4 regions of the Rhizobium sp. 01T444 genome follow, and region 3 is predicted to be linked to each of the others. Evidence: predicted binding sites of a transcription regulator. Region 3 holds the regulator's gene; each other region holds the start of a gene.
What was found. Region 3 encodes PhoB, which activates phosphate uptake and scavenging genes when phosphate is short. Its sites were predicted from a motif close to TGTCATNNANCTGTCAT; they were not measured.

Region 1: phnC (phosphonate ABC transporter ATP-binding protein) is a predicted target of PhoB. The motif match lies at 2,483-2,499, and genes of this name have one in related genera.
Region 2: AC1DTN_RS25575 (DapH/DapD/GlmU-related protein) is a predicted target of PhoB. The motif match lies at 2,562-2,578, and genes of this name have one in related genera.
Region 4: AC1DTN_RS04715 (PhoX family protein) is a predicted target of PhoB. The motif match lies at 1,516-1,532, and genes of this name have one in related genera.

The regions. Positions count from the first base shown of each region.
Region 1 is NZ_JBFTPD010000008.1:136,100-140,279, forward strand. It holds gene phnE (phosphonate ABC transporter, permease protein PhnE) at 1-534, opposite strand, end outside; gene phnD (phosphonate ABC transporter substrate-binding protein) at 602-1,516, opposite strand; gene phnC (phosphonate ABC transporter ATP-binding protein) at 1,573-2,394, opposite strand; gene AC1DTN_RS14230 (alpha-D-ribose 1-methylphosphonate 5-triphosphate diphosphatase) at 2,613-3,785, opposite strand; gene AC1DTN_RS14235 (phosphonate C-P lyase system protein PhnL) at 3,772-4,180, opposite strand, start outside.
Region 2 is NZ_JBFTPD010000022.1:68,135-72,314, forward strand. It holds gene AC1DTN_RS25565 (MBL fold metallo-hydrolase) at 367-1,284, shown strand; gene AC1DTN_RS25570 (GFA family protein) at 1,433-1,858, opposite strand; gene AC1DTN_RS25575 (DapH/DapD/GlmU-related protein) at 1,891-2,523, opposite strand; partial or broken gene AC1DTN_RS25580 (adenylate/guanylate cyclase domain-containing protein) at 2,783-4,180, shown strand, end outside.
Region 3 is NZ_JBFTPD010000001.1:295,440-299,619, forward strand. It holds gene AC1DTN_RS01415 (GcrA family cell cycle regulator) at 1-394, shown strand, start outside; gene AC1DTN_RS01420 (pyrroline-5-carboxylate reductase) at 726-1,487, shown strand; gene phoB (phosphate regulon transcriptional regulator PhoB) at 1,684-2,367, opposite strand; gene phoU (phosphate signaling complex protein PhoU) at 2,499-3,212, opposite strand; gene pstB (phosphate ABC transporter ATP-binding protein PstB) at 3,257-4,072, opposite strand; gene pstA (phosphate ABC transporter permease PstA) at 4,087-4,180, opposite strand, start outside.
Region 4 is NZ_JBFTPD010000002.1:397,327-401,506, forward strand. It holds gene aptA (omega-aminotransferase AptA) at 46-1,374, opposite strand; gene AC1DTN_RS04715 (PhoX family protein) at 1,622-3,595, shown strand; gene AC1DTN_RS04720 (ArsR/SmtB family transcription factor) at 3,739-4,056, opposite strand; gene AC1DTN_RS04725 (HugZ family pyridoxamine 5'-phosphate oxidase) at 4,172-4,180, opposite strand, start outside.

The sequences.
Region 1 (4,180 bases), on a different contig from region 3:
CACGCCGGCAAGTGGGCCGACGCCGAAGCAGAAGACGTAGATCAGCGCCCAGACGATATCGGGAACCGTGCGGATAACCTCGAGATAACGGCGGGAGGCGATCAGCAGAAAGCTGTTGGGACTGAGGTTGCGGGCGGCGGGGAAGCTCAGGATAAAGGCGCCGACGACACCGAAAAACGTTGCGACATAGGCGATCAGGATCGTTTCGCCGAGCAGCTCCAGCCAGACCGGCCAGCGCCAGAACCATTCGGCGAGATCGGAACCGAGCGTCTCGAGGCGCAAATGCGGCAGTGTCTTGTAGAGATATTCGCCGAGCCGGGGCAGGGAAGCCCATAGTTTCCAGGTCGTGATACGCTCGCCCGAGGGCAGATTGACCTCGGTCATGTCGAAGAAGCCGCCCGTCCAGGCCGTCAGCAAAACCGCGGCGGCAATGAGCATGACCGAAACGAGTTGCACGGTTTTGGCGCGGCTGCGGATACTGCGATATTCCGCCTCGAACTGGCGGATCGTGATGGAAGCTGATGCTGTCGTCATGTCTGATCCCGGTCGTCAGAGCGCCGGAGGGCGCGGCGCTCCCGTTGCTTGGCGTGGATGAGGGATGTCAGCCGTTACGGCGCTGCTTCTTCAGCCAGTCGCGCATGTCGACGATCCACTGATAGCGCTGATGATCGACTTCGACATAGCCTTTGGAGGTGGAGTTATCGCCGCCGCTCATTTCCTTGAAGGCATCGGGTGCCTTCTCCGGCGTTGCCTTTACCGCTGCCTTGACCTCAGCGATCATGTCGGCGGGCAGGTTGGTGCGGGTGGTGAAGGGGCCGTTGGTGATCTCAGGCGACTGCCAGATACGGCAGACCTCACCCTTCGGGATCATGCCCTTCGACTCCATGCGCTGCGGGATGCCGCTGATGTCGTTGTTGACATAGGTCGCGGCAGCATCGAACTGCTTGTTGGCGACGGCCATGACGCCGGTTTCGTGAGCGCCGGAGAAGGGAATGGCCGAGAAAAAGGTCTTCGGATCGTAGCCCTGCTTGACGAGGTTATAGTAAGGCACGGCGTAGCCGGAGGTGGAATCCGGATCGGCGAAGGCGAGAACCTTGCCCTTCAGGTCGTCGACCGACTTGTAGCCGGAGTCGCAGCGAACGGTGATGACAGAATAGTAGCCGGTCGAGCCGTCCTGTTCCTGGCCCGCGAGCAGTGGTTCCACGCCGCCATTGGTTTCGGTATAGGCGGCCGCATAGGCGGAGGAGCCGAGGAAGGCGAATTCGATCTGGTCGGAGGCGAGCGCCTGGATGACGCCGTCATAATTGCCGGCGGTGAAGATCTCGACCTTCACGCCGAGTTCCTTTTCCAGATATTGCTGGAAGCCGACGCGGCGTGCGATGCGGTCCTTCTCGTTCTCGCCCGAGAGAACGCCTAGGCGGATCGTCTTGTACTGGTTTTTCCAACCGTCGGCATGGGCCTGGCTGGACAGGGCAAGCGTGGCCGTCACGGCCGCAAGCATGAGGACGTTTTTCATTCCAACTCTCCTGTTGCAAAAAGAAGCCCGCGGCCTGGCAGAACCGCGGGCGAAACTCATACCGCCTGGTAGACCTTCTCTTTTGCGGTTCGACCGGCGTTGAATGAGGTGGATGTCACGGCCTCGTCGATCTCTGCGTCGAAATCCTCCGTGCCGTAGATTTCGCGGACCCGTTCCTGGGTCAGATCTGCCGGCGCGCCGTCAAAACGCACCCGCCCGGCCCGCATGGCGATAATGCGTTCGCAATAGTTGCGGGCAGTATCGAGCGTATGCAGATTGACGAGTACGGTAATGCCATCCTCGCGATTGATCTTGCGCAGCGCCTCCATGACGCGTGTCGCATTGGCCGGATCAAGCGACGCGATCGGCTCGTCGGCAAGCATGATCTTCGGGTTTTGAACCAGCGCCTTTGCGATGGCGACGCGTTGCTGCTGGCCGCCTGACAACGTGCCAGCCCGTTGCAGAGCCTGCGGCACGAGGTCGAGCCGATCGAGCGCGCGGATCGCCATTTCCTTCTCTTCATCCGTAAAGCGGCGCAGCATGGATGAGAGGAAGCCGTGCTCAGCGACGCGGCCGATCAGAACGTTCGTCAGCACATCCATCCGCTCGACCAGATTGAACTGCTGGAATACCATGGCGCAGGAGGCGCGCCACAGACGCAACTCGCGGCCGCGCAGCTTGGTGATATCCTTGCCCTCGAACATGATCGTGCCGGATGTCGGGTCCAGGAGACGGTTGATCAGCCGGAGCAATGTCGATTTGCCGGCGCCGCTGCGTCCGATAATGCCGACCATCTGACCGGCGTAGATCGACAGATTTACGTCGTCGACCGCCTGTGTTTGACCGAATTTCTTCTTGAGGGAATGAAGTTCAAGCACCGGAAGACCTCCGCTTGCCAGAAGCGCCAGAGACGAAACTGAATTGTACTTAAATACCAGTCTATGAAATGAAATATAGCATTTCAGTATGACACTTTTATTAAGTAATTGTTCAATATTTGCCGATAGTTACGTTGTTTTTATCAAGTAATACATCCGGAAAATCCGGATGTATTTTGTTCAATAGCAGCCCCTGGCGCTTTCCGGCTGGAGGCTTCTTATGCAGCCTTTTGGAATCGCAGGACAATTCCATCCGAATAGACCTGCCTGCCCCGGCAGAAAGTGGCCCGCACCCGCGGAAGGCGGCCATGCTCGGCGATGACGAGATCGGCACGCAGTCCAACTTCGATCGCGCCGCGATCTGTCAGCCCAAGCGCCTTGGCGGGATTGGCGCTGACCAGCGCCACAGAAGCCGGCAGTCCGCCCGATCCGGCTTCCGCAAGTGCGATGGCAGCCGGCAGCATGGCGGAGGGATGGTAATCGCTCGCCAGGATGTCGAGAACGCCGCGTTCATAGGCCTCACGGGCAGAAAGATTGCCTGAATAGGAAAGCCCGCGAAGCGCATTCGGTGCGCCCATGGCCGTTGCCAGCCCGAACTTGCGGGCCTCCTGTGCAGCCGCCATCGTCACAGGAAACTCGCTGATGCGCGCACCAAGTCCCTCCACGATTGCGATCTTCTCTACGCTGTCGTCATCATGGGAGGCGATGATGACGCCATGGTCGCGCGCGGTGGCGGCGATGCCCTGCAGATTGTCGACCGCGTCATTGTTCTGGGCGCGGTTTTCCATGCGTTGCTGAACACGCTGGGCAGCCTGTTCGAGACTGATCTTGTTGTTGCGCGCGATCGTCTCGATATGGCGTTCGACATCGCGGTACTGGCCCTGGCCCGGCGTGTGGTCCATCAGCGAGACGAGATCGAGGGCGCCGGCCCGCAGCAGGTCTTCGATGACGGCGCGGGCATGGGTGAAGGTGATTTCGAAACGTGCGTGAACCCTGTGGTCGATCAGGAGATCGTTCTTCCGGAGTTCGACCAGCGTCTGGATGATCGAGCGCGAATGCTCTTCCGAGCGGATGTGGCCATAGCTGCTATTGGCATGGAAGGAGAGCGCCGCATAGGCGGTGGTGATGCCATTGCCGGCAAGCTTCTTGTCGAGTTCGAAAATGCCGAGTTCCAGCGGAAAGCGCACATTCGGCCGCGGCTCGATCTCGCGCTCGATCATATCGCCGTGCATGTCGATGAAGCCCGGAAGCAGCAGCCTGCCGTCGCCTGAAATATCGGCTTCGGCCACCGGCTCTTCCCTGATGTCGGCGATCATGCCACCTTCGATCCTCACGGCACCGCGCGGTATGACCCTATCGCGCAGCACGATTTCGAAATCACTCAGCCACATTCTCTACTCCATCCTGGATCTGTCGGGTTTGAAGGCTGATTTCGCGGTCGATGAGATCCGCGATATCGTCGGGGTGGTGAAAGACGCCGATCATTGCGACGCCTGCAGCTTTCAGCTCGGCGAGGCGGGCAACGAGTGCGCGGCGCGCATTCTTGTCGAGCGAGGCGGTCGGCTCGTCGAGGAAGAGAAGCCGCTGCGGCAGGATGAGGGCACGCGCCAGATTGACCTTCTGCTGTTCGCCGCCGGAGAAGGTGGAGGGGTAGGCCGCCCAGAGCCCCGGCTTGACGCCGAAGGCGGAAAGCCAACGGCGCGCCTGTTCAATCGCCTCGTCGTAAGGTTGGCCGGCAAGGCGCAGCGGCTCGGCGACCAGTTCTTCGGCCGCCACGCGCGGACGG
Region 2 (4,180 bases), on a different contig from region 3:
ATCCTGAAAGCAGACGTGCGAGCGTGGCTCCATGGTAAGAGCCTGATTTCATTTGTTGTTTGAACGGCGTTCCGGCTCTTTTTTTAACATGATCGAGAGGCGACATACGGTCAGCCGCCCCGTCTTAAACGTAAGTTTGGATTACGGGCGCGTGAGGGCGGCTGTAGTTGTTAGGGGCCGCCACCAAAGAGCGCTCGAAAACGGAAACGTCTGGAAACGTGAGGTTCGAGCGCCGGATCCATGCTGGTATGCGACATCCGCGTATTACCGAATGGACAGTGACAGGCTGGTGTCCACGCAACACAGGAGCGCGTCATGTCGCAGTTAGAAACAAAAGCCCGTAGCACGGGTCCGCAACAGACAAATATGTCCTCGCAGAACAGTTCGGCTCCCGGTGGAGCAAAGCCCGGCGAGCTGGTTCCGTCGCGCTATGCGCTTGATATCGGCGACATCGAGGTGATGGTAGTCAGCGATGGGGTTCTGCCGCTGCCAACCGCGATGCTGGGACACAATGCCGAACCGGCCGTCCGTGCCGCCTGGCTGGGCGACATGTTCCTGCCGCCGGACGCTTTCGACTGGTCGCTGAACGTGGTCGTGGTGCGTAGCGGCGCACAGACCATCCTCGTCGATGCGGGGCTCGGGATCGACCCGGACCTGAACCTGCCGCGGGCCGGGCAGTTGATCAAGCGACTGGAGGCCGCGGGCATCGATCTTGGTTCCGTGACCGACGTTGTGCTGACCCACATGCACATGGACCATGTTGGCGGGCTGCTCGTGGAAGGGGTGAAGGAACGGCTGCGTCCGGACCTGCGCATCCATGTGGCCGCCGCCGAGGTCAAATTCTGGGAGGCGCCCGATTTCTCCCACGTCTCCATGCCGCCGGGCTTTCCGGACGCGCTTCGGGCAGCCGCCAAGCGGTTCGCCAAGGAGTACCAAAACCAGCTGCGGCTGTTCGATGAGGAATACGAGGTGGCGCCTGGTGTCGTCGTCTCTCGCACCGGTGGCCACACTCCCGGGCATAGCGTGGTCCGCGTGGCCTCCGGCGGCGACAAGCTGATGTTTGCCGGCGACGCCGTGTTTGCGGTCGGGTTCGAACATCCCGACTGGTTCAACGGTTTCGAACACGACCCCGAAGAGGCGGTCCGCGTTCGTATCCGGCTTCTGCGTGAGCTCGCGGCGACCGGCGAACTGTTGGTGGCCACGCATCTGCCGTTCCCCTCCATCGGCCATGTGGCGGTCGACGGCGAAGCCTTTCGCTGGGTGCCGATCTTCTGGGATTATTGACGGGGTTGTGTCACGCCGCACCAGGCTGAGCGTGGCTCATATCCGTCTCAATCAGCGAGGCCCGGCGAATGCCTGGGCCTCGTTTCATTTTGGCGGCCGTATGCCGCTGGAGCCGCTTCCGGGGCAGGAGCGCTCGCCTGGCAAGATCTCACTTTGCCGGCTCGAAGCAAAGTATGCCGGCGACCCTTGCCTTGGTGCCGGAATCGGAGGGGTGGGAGACGCCGTCCATGACCTGCACCTCCGGAAAGTCGAAGGGGCTGATACCCTCGATGCAGGCGACATTGATGCCGAACTGGTTCGGATTCGAGCGGCGCTGGTGATGGGTATAGATGCCGCAGGTCTTGCAGAAATAATGCTTCGCCGTGCGGGTATTGAATTGATAGAGCGTCAGATTGTCTTCGCCCTCTACGAACTCGATATCCGCAAGCTCAGCCGAGACGGCGATTGCGCCGCGCATGCGGCAGTAGGAGCAGGTGCAGCGGCGGATCGTATTGAATTCGTCCGCCAACCGGAGCCGGAATTTGACGCGGCCGCAGTGGCAGGCCGCATTATGCTCATGTCTCTCGTCGCTCATAATCCGCCTGTCTCTCTCAATGAAATCTCAAACTAGGCCCAGCGCTCGCAGAAGGCTTCGATATCGCTGGACTGAAAATCGGCGAGCCGTTCCATGATGGTCTCGAATGGCCAGTCCCACCAGGCGATCGCGGCAAGTTTTTCCGCAACGTTTCGCGAGAAGCGCTCGCGCAGGAACCTGGCGGGAACGCCGCCGACGATCGTATAGGGCGCAACGTCCTTGGTCACCACCGCGCCTGCCGCGAGCACGGCGCCGTCTCCAACCGTCACACCCGGAAGCACGATGACGCCATGGCCGATCCAGACGTCATTGCCGATGATGGCGCGGTCCGCCTTTCGTTCGGCGAAGAAGGAGTGATCGCGCGCGGCGTCTGCGGAGTAATATTCCGGGCAGTAGGTGAAGCGATGCATCGACGGGCGGTCCATCGGGTGATTGGGCGCGCCGATCCTGACTTCCGCGGCGATGGCGCAGAATTTCCCGATCGATGCATCGCCGACGATGCAGCGCTGCCCTAGATAGGAATAATCCCCGAGTTCGACCGTGTGCAGGGAAGTATTCTCCAGGATCTCGCAGCATTTGCCGACGCTGGAATCCCTCAGGCTTGCCGTCGGGTGGATGACAGTCTCGGCGATCTTGGGGCGGTTCGGCTGGGTGGTCGAGTCCATGGGCAGTCTCCGGATTTCGGTCTGCCTAATCGGGAACGGTGAAGGATATGTGACGCAAGAACGCCGCGATGATCGGGGCAGGTTTGGCAGTGCGCCTCAAAGCTCGGTCTGCTTCTGGCCCACAGGTGTTGGAGCGCCGCGATACGCCATGCCAAAGGTGGTTGTTCATCGGTCCCCTTTGCGACAAAACTCTATGAATTTGGCAAAATCCGCGCATATTCATCCAACGGTATGATACGCCGCCGGAGCAATCACTGCTGTGGATCGAAAGCTCGCAGCCATCCTTTCCGCCGATGTTGCCGGTTTCAGCCGCCTTACGGCGCTGGACGAGGAGGGCACGGTTCGTGCTCTCAACGCGTGCCTAAGCCAGATCGCCGAAATAGTGGGCGAGCATGATGGCCGCATCTTCGGCACTGCGGGTGACGGGTTTGTCGCCGAGTTCGCAAGCGCTGTTCAGGCTATCAGGTGCTCGGTCGAAATCCAGCGACGCCTCTCGAGCAATCCAAAAGACATCCCCGGGGATCGCCGCCTGGAGTTCCGTATCGGCGTCAATCTGGGTGACGTCATTGTGTCGGGTGACGATCTGCTGGGCGACGGCGTCAATATCGCTGCGCGCCTGCAGGAGATGGCGCCGCCGGCAGGCATATGCATTTCCGGGTCGGTACGCGAGCATCTCTATGGCAAGGTGCCGTTCACGCTGACGAGCCTTGGCGAACGCTCTATGAAGAATATCCCGAGGCCGATTTCCGTCTTTCGGGTCGACTGGCTGCAGGAGGCGGCTGAAAGCGGGGAGGCCGGGCAAGAGCCAGGGTCAACAAAATCACCATCACCTGCGCCGCGCTTCGGCAGAGACCAGCCGTCGATCGTCGTCATGCCCTTCGACAATCTCAGCGGTCAGGGCGATGAGTATTTCGTTGATGGGTCGTGGAGGAAATCACCGCGGCGCTCTCGCGCGTTCGGGAGTTCTTCGTCATCGCGCGCCAGTCCGCCTTCACCTACAAGGGACGTTTCGTCGACGTGCGTGACCTCGGACGGGAACTCGGCGTCAACTACGTGGTCCAGGGTACGGTTCGGCGGGGAGGAGACCGGCTGCGGATATCCGTGCAGCTGGTCGATACCGAGACGCGCATGCAGTTCTGGTCAGAGCGTTATGAGGGCGCGGCCGAAGACATATTCGAGCTTCAGGACAGGATCGCGGCTCAGGTGACCGGCGCCATCCATCCGGCCATCCAGAGTGCCGAAACCGAGCTGTCGAAGCGCAAGCCGCCCAGCAGCCTGCGCGCCTATGATCTTGTCATGCGCGCCTACCCGTATCTCTGGGGCCAGAGCAAGGCGACGAACGAGCGGGCAATACCGCTGCTTCTGGATGCCATCGCGATCGACCCTGCTTACGGCCGCGCCCACGCATTTCTGGCATGGTGCTACGCCCAGCACCTCGGCTACATCTGGACCGAGGAACCGGAGCGAGATCTGGAGCGGGCTTTAAAATCTGTCGAAGCCGCAGTGGGCTCCATCGATGATGATCCGACCGCGCTGACCGCCGTCGGCGGGGCACTCAGCCATTGCGGCGATCAGGAGCGGGCGGCCGCCTATCTTGAACGGGCGCTGGCGCTCGACCCGAACAATGCCTGGGCATGGGCGCGCTATGGCTGGGTTG
Region 3 (4,180 bases):
CGGCCGCGCCAAGGCCGGCGGCACGGCAACCGCTGCGCGCGCAACGAAGCGCAATACGTCGGCTCCGCGCGCCCCGAACTATGCGTCTCGCATCACCACCCGCACCGTTACCCGCCAGCAGGGCGCAACGATGCTGAAGGAAGAGATCGAGATCGAAACGGTCGAGGAAATGGAATACGTGCCGGCCAAGAATGTGGTCGTGCCGATTTCACGCCGCCTTGGCCTGACGGAACTGACGGAGCGCACCTGCAAGTGGCCGGTCGGCGATCCGCTGAAGGACGACTTCTACTTCTGCGGCTGCGACTCCCCGGATTCCTCGCCCTATTGCAACTATCACCAGCGCCTCGCCTACCAGCCGGTCAGCGAACGCCGCAAGGCTGTCCGGGTCGCCTGACCCGCGATCTTCCAACAGACGCAACGTGCCATCACCCCTCCTCGCCTATGCGCGGAGGGGTGATTTTTTTAGCCGGCACAGGAGGACTGGAAAACCGCTCCTGACCACGACTATCTGCCGGAGGCCGATCTCTGCCGGTCGTTCACCATGCCTGACAATGCGAAGTTACGTGGCCAACACCACCGATGTGTTTCAGCCCCAGGCTGGCATGGAACGGTGGTCATGGCGCTGTAACGCGATTTTCTGATGCAGATGCGGTATTCTCGTGGAGTAGCACGGCGCAAACAGTCGGTCAGGGGTGCCAATGGAGATCGATCCAAAGCGGATGACAATGGGGTTCGTCGGGACGGGCACGATTACCGAGGCCGTCGTCACCGGATTGGGCAAGACAGCGTTTCGCGACACACCGATCGTGCTGTCACCGCGCAGCGCAAGCGTCGCCGCCCGCCTTGCGGCGGCAAACCGGAATGTGTCGATCGCTTTGGGGAACCAGGATGTTCTCGACCGATCCGATCTCGTATTTGTGGCGGTGAGGCCGCAAATTGCCGAGGAGGTCATCCGCTCGCTCCGATTTCGGCCGGGCCACCATGTCATCAGCTTCGTCGCGGCCACGCCAATGGATCAACTGCTGGCGTGGATCGATCAGCCAGTTCGCCTGAGCCTGGCAATTCCACTTCCGTTCATCGCAGATCTTCAGGGCGCGACTGCGATCTACCCGCCCGACGAGGTTTCCCACGCCCTCTTTTCGGCGCTCGGAACGGCGATCCAGGTTGAAAACAGACCTGAGTTCGAACTTCTCGCGGTGGCGAGCTGCCTGATGGCCACCTATTTCGGCATCCTGGACGCGACGTCGACCTGGCTGCAGAGCCAAGGGCTTTCGAGAACGGCTGGCGACGCCTACCTCCGTCAATTGTTTTCCGGCCTCGCCCATGCTGCCCGTTCGAAACCTGTCGCGAGTTTTGATGAACTCATCGGCGAGCATTCGACCAAGGGCGGATTGAATGAACAGGTGCTCGAAGACTTTCGCGATTTCGGTGGCGCTGTGGCTCTGCAAAAGGCTCTTGATCGAGTTCTTGCACGCATTCGTCTGTAGAAAGCAAACCCTCTTGAAGTTCGCTTTCGGCGCCTAGTGTCGGCTTCCAGAAGAAGCTGTGCTTCGCCGAGACAGGTCGCTTCAAGCTCGACGGACAGGGCGGGCCTACCCATCGCTGTTTCTTCAGAAGGACACCAGATAAGCAAACGGGCCGCCCGGCAAGCGAGCGACCCGTCTGGACCTCCGATCACTCGGATCAGGCTTCCATGGAATATCCCGCGCCGCGGACGGTGCGGATGACATCCTGCATGTTGGAGAAGTTCAGCGCCTTACGCAGGCGCCCGACATGGACGTCGACGGTACGTTCGTCCACGTAGATATCGTGGCCCCAGACGCCATCCAGAAGCTGCGAGCGGGAGAAGACCCTGCCCGGCGACGACATCAGGAATTCGAGCAGGCGGAATTCGGTCGGGCCGAGGCGCACTTCGCGGCTCTTGCGATGAACGCGATGGGTTTCGCGATCGAGCTCGATATCACCACACTTCAGAACGGTGGAGAGAACCTCCGGACGGGCGCGTCGCAGCATCGCCTTGACGCGGGCAACGAGTTCCGGCGTGGAGAAGGGCTTGACGACATAGTCGTCCGCGCCGGTCGAGAGACCGCGAACGCGTTCGCTCTCTTCGCCGCGTGCCGTCAGCATGATGATCGGCAGGCGCTCGGTCTCCGGCCGCATGCGCAGCCGGCGGCAGAGTTCGATGCCGGAAACGCCCGGCAGCATCCAGTCAAGGATGAGCAGGTCCGGCGTGCGCTCCTGAAGCCGGATTTCGGCCTCGTCGCCACGGAGGATCGTATCCACCTCGAAACCTTCAGCCTCGAGGTTGTAGCGGAGAAGCACACTCAGCGCCTCTTCATCTTCAACAACTGCAACTCTTGGGATCATGCGTGTCAGTCTCCTAATGCATGATCCTTAAACCGGGGGTGATTTAAGCAACGGACCATGCAGAAACTTGGAATTGGCTGCGACCTTTGCGCGCCCCAGCGCAGGGCGCGCACGCAATTGGCAGGTCCGGATTACTCCGTCACCGCACCGACGGTATTGGAGCTGTCGTCCTTCGGACGCTCACCCTCCGGCTGGGCGCCGGTTGCCATGTAATAGATCGTCTCAGCGATGTTGGTCGCATGATCGCCGATGCGCTCGATGTTCTTGGCGCAGAAGAGAAGATGCGTGCAGCTCGTGATGTTGCGCGGATCTTCCATCATGTAGGTGAGGAGTTCGCGGAACAGCGAGGTGTACATCGCGTCGATCTCGTCGTCGCGCTCGCGGATGGACTTGGCCTTGTCCGCAGAACGCGTCGTATAGACGTCGAGCACTTCCTTGAGCTGGACGAGCGCCAGTTCGGAGAGATGCTCGAGACCGCGGGCGAGCTTGCGCGGAACGCCGGTGCTCTGGACGGCGATGACGCGCTTTGCGGTGTTCTTGCCGAGGTCGCCGACACGCTCGAGGTCGGCGGCGATGCGGATCGAACCCATGATCTCGCGAAGGTCGGAGGCCATCGGCTGGCGACGGGCGATCGTGACGATCGCCTTGTCGTTGATTTCGCGTTCCGCGTGATCAAGGATCACGTCGTCGGAAATGACCTTCTGGGCGAGCGCAGTGTCGCCGTTGACCAGCGCACGGACGGCCTCGCCGACCATCTGTTCGGCAAGACCACCCATCTCGGAAATGCGCCGGGACAGGAATTTCAGATCGTCATCGTAAGCGGAAAAAATATGTGTCGATGCCATGGGGCTTTGTCCTCGAAAATCGGGAAGGCTTCACATCGCCAAAATCAGCCGAACCGGCCCATGATATAGTCCTGGGTGCGCGGATCGTCGGGATTGGTGAACATCTTGTCGGTGTCGTTTTCCTCGACCAGGTTGCCGAGGTGGAACATGGCCGTACGCTGTGATACGCGCGCGGCCTGCTGCATGGAATGCGTCACGATGACGATGGTGTAGTTTTCACGCAGCTCATGGATCAGCTCTTCGACCTTGGCAGTCGCGATCGGGTCGAGCGCCGAGCAGGGCTCGTCCATCAGGATGACTTCCGGGCTGACGGCAACGGCGCGTGCGATGCACAGACGCTGCTGCTGACCGCCGGAAAGGCCGGTGCCGGATTCATGCACGCGATCCTTGACCTCATTCCAGAGGCCGGCGCGCTGCAGGCTCGTCTCGACGATCTGGTCCAGGTCGGCCTTGGATTTGGCGAGGCCGTGGATGCGCGGTCCGTAGGAGACGTTTTCATAGATTGTTTTCGGGAACGGATTCGGCTTCTGGAACACCATGCCGACACGGGCGCGGAGTTCGACGACGTCGATGTCAGGATCGTAGATATCGTCGCTGTCGAGCGTGATCTTGCCGGTGACGCGGCAGCCATCGATCGTGTCGTTCATGCGGTTCAGCGACCGCAGGAAGGTGGACTTGCCGCAGCCCGACGGGCCGATCAGGGCGGTCACGGTGTTTTCGCGGACGTTCAGATTGACATCGAAAAGCGCGCGCTTCTCGCCGTAATAAACGGAGACATCCTGTCCGATCATCTTATACGGGACGTTGCTCATTTTCTGGTCCAGCGCCTTCTCAACTGCAGCTTCCGTCAACATGTTCATGATCTCTACTCCGTTTACCAGCGGCGCTCAAAGCGACGACGCAAGAGGATAGCTCCCATGTTCATGACGATCAGGAACAGGAGCAGGACGATAATGGCACCCGAGGTT
Region 4 (4,180 bases), on a different contig from region 3:
GCGAGGCCGAAGCCTCGCCCTTGAATTCAATCGGGACTATCGAGCTCAGATGTTGTTCTGCAGGATCGTACGCAGCTTGCCGAAGAGTTCGTCGATGTGCTTCTTCTCGATGATCAGCGGCGGTGAGAGAGCGATGATGTCGCCTGTCGTGCGGATCAGCAGGCCGCTTTCGTAAGCCTTGAGGAAGGCCGTGAAGGCCCGCTTGGTCGGCTCACCGGCGATCGGGTCGAGTTCGATGGCGCCGATAAGGCCGGTGTTTCTGATGTCGATGACATTGGGGCAATCCTTCAGCGAATGCAGCGCATCGGCCCAGTAGTCGGAGAGTTCGGCTGCGCGGGTCAGCAGGCCTTCTTCCTTGTAGGTGTCGAGCGTTGCAAGAGCTGCGGCCGAGGCGATCGGGTTACCAGAATAGGTATAGCCGTGGAAGAACTCGATCATGTGCTCGGGGCCATTCATGAAGGCATCATGGATTTCCGAGGTCACGAAGACAGCGCCCATCGGGATGACGCCGTTGGTCAGGCCCTTGGCGGTGGTGATGATATCGGGCTTCACATCGTAGTACTGAGCAGCGAAGGGAGCGCCCAGACGGCCGAAGCCGGTGATGACTTCATCGAAGATCAGCAGGATGCCATGCTTGGTGCAGATCTCGCGCAGCTTCTGCAGATAGCCCTTCGGCGGAATGAGAACGCCGGTCGAACCCGCAACCGGTTCGACGATCACGGCGGCGACCGTGGATGCATCGTGCAGAGTGACGATGCGCTCGAGTTCGGTGGCGATATCGCCGCCATGCTCGGGTTCTCYGCGGGTGAAGTTGTTCTTGCCGGGCAGGTGGGTGTGCGGCATGTGGTCGACGCCGGTCAGCAGGGTGCCGAACATCTTGCGATTGGTGACGATGCCGCCGACCGAGATGCCGCCGAAGTTGACGCCGTGATAGCCACGCTCACGGCCGATCAGGCGGAAGCGTGAGCCGTTGCCCTTCACGCGGTGATAGGCGAGCGCCACCTTGAGCGCCGTTTCCACCGATTCAGAGCCGGAATTGGTGAAGAGGACGTGGTCCAATCCTTCCGGCGCGATGTCGACCAGGCGGTTGGCGAGCTCGAAAGCCTTGGGATGGCCGAGCTGAAAGGCCGGGGCGTAATCGAGTTCGCCGGCCTGTTCGCTGATCGCCTCGGTGATCTTCGGACGGCAATGTCCGGCATTCACGCACCAGAGGCCAGCCGTACCGTCCAGAACCTGACGCCCGTCATGGGTCTGGTAGTACATATCCTTGGCGCTCACGAAGAGGCGCGGTTCCTTCTTGAACTGACGGTTTGCGGTAAAGGGCATCCAAAAGGCGCGAAGGTCGTTTGGCGTTGCATTCAGGCGGTTGGACATGCTGTTCTCCTGGCCGTTGGGGAGGCCGTTCCCGTTCAAGGCTTGGCGCCGTTTATTTTTACTGCCCGGTCAAATTATCAGCGCCCGGCAAGGCGTCAAGCCGAAGAAGCGCCGCTGTCTGCCGTTGCCGGACACTTCGGGCGTCATCAATCCTTCGCCCGGCATTGCTACAAAAATCGATGGCCGCAATGGCCGAGGGCATTTCATTCATTTCCTTGAAATTCAACCATTTTTACCGGAGGTAGTCATGACGGACCGCCAGAAAACCAGACCGCGTCCCAATCCGCGGCGTGCATTTGCGCCGAGCTACGGCACCATTCTCGAAGAAGGCGTTCGTCGCCGTACCGTTCTCAAGGGCTTTATCGCCGCCATGGGTGCGGCTGCTTTTGCGCCGGCGCTCGAAGCAACGAGGGCAGAAGCTGCCGAGTCGACCCTTACTTTCCCCGAACTGAAGCGCGTGCGCGACACCGCCGACCATTGGCCTGATGGTTACGAGCGCCAGATCCTCATTCGCTGGGGCGACGCTCTCTTTACCGACAGCCCGGAATTCGATGTCGCCAAGCTGAATGGCAAGGCGGCCGAGCGCCAGTTTGGCTACAACAATGACTTCACGCAGTTCCTGCCGCTGCCGTGGGGCGAAAAGAGCTCCGATCACGGCCTGATGGTCGTCAGCCATGAATATGCGACGCCCTTTCTGATGTTCCCGGGCCTGACCGCGGACGATTACCGCGAGAAGATGACCGAGGATCAGATCCGCGCCGTCATGGCTGCTGTCGGCATATCCGTTTTCGAAGTGCGCAAGGATGGCAATCAGTGGCAGGTGGCTAAGGACGGCAAGTATAACCGCCGCATCCACATGAGCACGGAGATCGGCATTTCCGGCCCGGCTGCCGGCGACGACCGGCTCAAGACCAAGGCCGATCCGACCGGCACGGTTGTCTTCGGCACGATCTCGAACTGCAATGGCGGCATCACACCCTGGGGCACGATGCTCTCAGGCGAAGAAGGCGCGATGGACGTTTTTGCCGGCGACTATACCAAGTTGCCGAACCAGGAACTGGTCGAGCGCCAGGGCTGGGACGAGGATGAGAACGACATCTATTCCGTCAGCCGCGTCGAGCCGCGCTTCAAGTTCGAGGAAGAGCCGAACGAATGGATGCGTTTCGACTGGGTCGTCGAAATCGATCCCTTCGATCCGACGGCAAAGCCGGTCAAGCGCACGTCGCTCGGCCGCATGACGCATGAAGGCGCGCAATGTTGCGTCGCGCCTGACGGCCGCGTCGTGGTCTTCATGGGTGATGACGACGATTTCGAATATATCTACCGCTTCGTCACCCGCGATCCGTGGAACCCCAACGATCGCGCCGCCAACAAGGATCTGCTCGATCACGGCACGCTGTCTGTCGCCAAGTTCGAAAGCGACGGCACGATGCGCTGGATCCCGCTCGTTGCCGGCGAAGGCCCGCTGACGGCGGAAGCCGGCTTCAAGACGCAGGCAGACGTGGTTCTCGCCACCCGCACTGCCGCCGACCTTGTTGGTGCGACGCCGATGGACGGGCCGGAGGGCTTCATCCCGCATCCCGGCACCGGCAAGCTCTATGTGGCCATGACCGAAAACGAGGATCGCTTGCCGAAGGGCCAGGGGGACGACGAGAAGGAACAGGTCAACGTTGCCAATCCACGTGGCCCCAACCCGCATGGGCATCTGCTGGAGCTTGTAACGCCAGGCGGTCCTGACAAGCCCGATTACGCCGCTGAGAGCTTCAAGTGGGACGTCTTCGTGCTCTGCGGTGATCCGGCCAAGCCCGAAGACCAGGCGATGTTCCACCCGGCGACCACCTCGGCCGGCTGGTTCACCGACCCCGATAACCTTGCCGTGGATCCAGCAGGCCGCCTCTGGGTCACTACCGACGGTCCGCCGCCTGAGGGCATCGCCGATTCCGTCTATGTGATGGATACGGAAGGTTCGGGCCGCGCTTTGCCGAAGCTCATTTATATCGCGCCTGTCGGTTCGGAGACCTGCTCGCCGACCTTTACCTCGGACGGCTCCAGTGTCTTCCTCTCGGTCCAGCATCCGGGTGAATTGCGTATGGCCGATAACGAGGATGCGACCTCAATGGAAGATGCCGGCACCAGCTGGCCGGACTTCAAGCCGGGTGTGCCGGCGCGTCCGTCGCTCGTCGTGCTGACGCGCGCTAGCAACGGAGTGGTGGGCAGCTAACCTGTCGTTCTGACACAGACGGGACCGGCAATTCTTGCGAATTGCCGGTCCCAAAGGTTTTACGTGCTGAAAATCGTTAAGCGGCGCCCGCGGAAGCATTTCCCTGGAACGCTGCTCAGACTGACATCATGTCAGCGCTGACATCAGGCTGCAGACCTGCTCCGGTTCTGAGCCACGTAGATATCCTCCAGCGTCGCGAGGATCTTCATGACCGGCTCGGAGTTGCTGGAATAGTAGATCGTCTGTGCATCACGACGGGTCTTGACCAGCTTCTGAGCGCGCAATTTCGACAGATGCTGGGAGAGGGCCGACTGGCTCAGGCCGACCTGGGTGGCGAGAACGCCGACAGGCACTTCTCCCTTTACCAGGCTGGTGAGGATCAGCAAACGCTTGGGGTTGGCCATGGCCGATAATAAAGCTGCCGCCACATTGGTGTGCTCGGCCAAATCAGAGGTTTCCATATTTTTTCTTCCTAATGCGAAACGTACATCATCCGTACAGGCACAGGCCGTCAGACGGTTCTTTGACTGACGGCGAAAACTAGCAATTGGGCTCGAAGATTGTATATACCTAAATTTAAGGTAT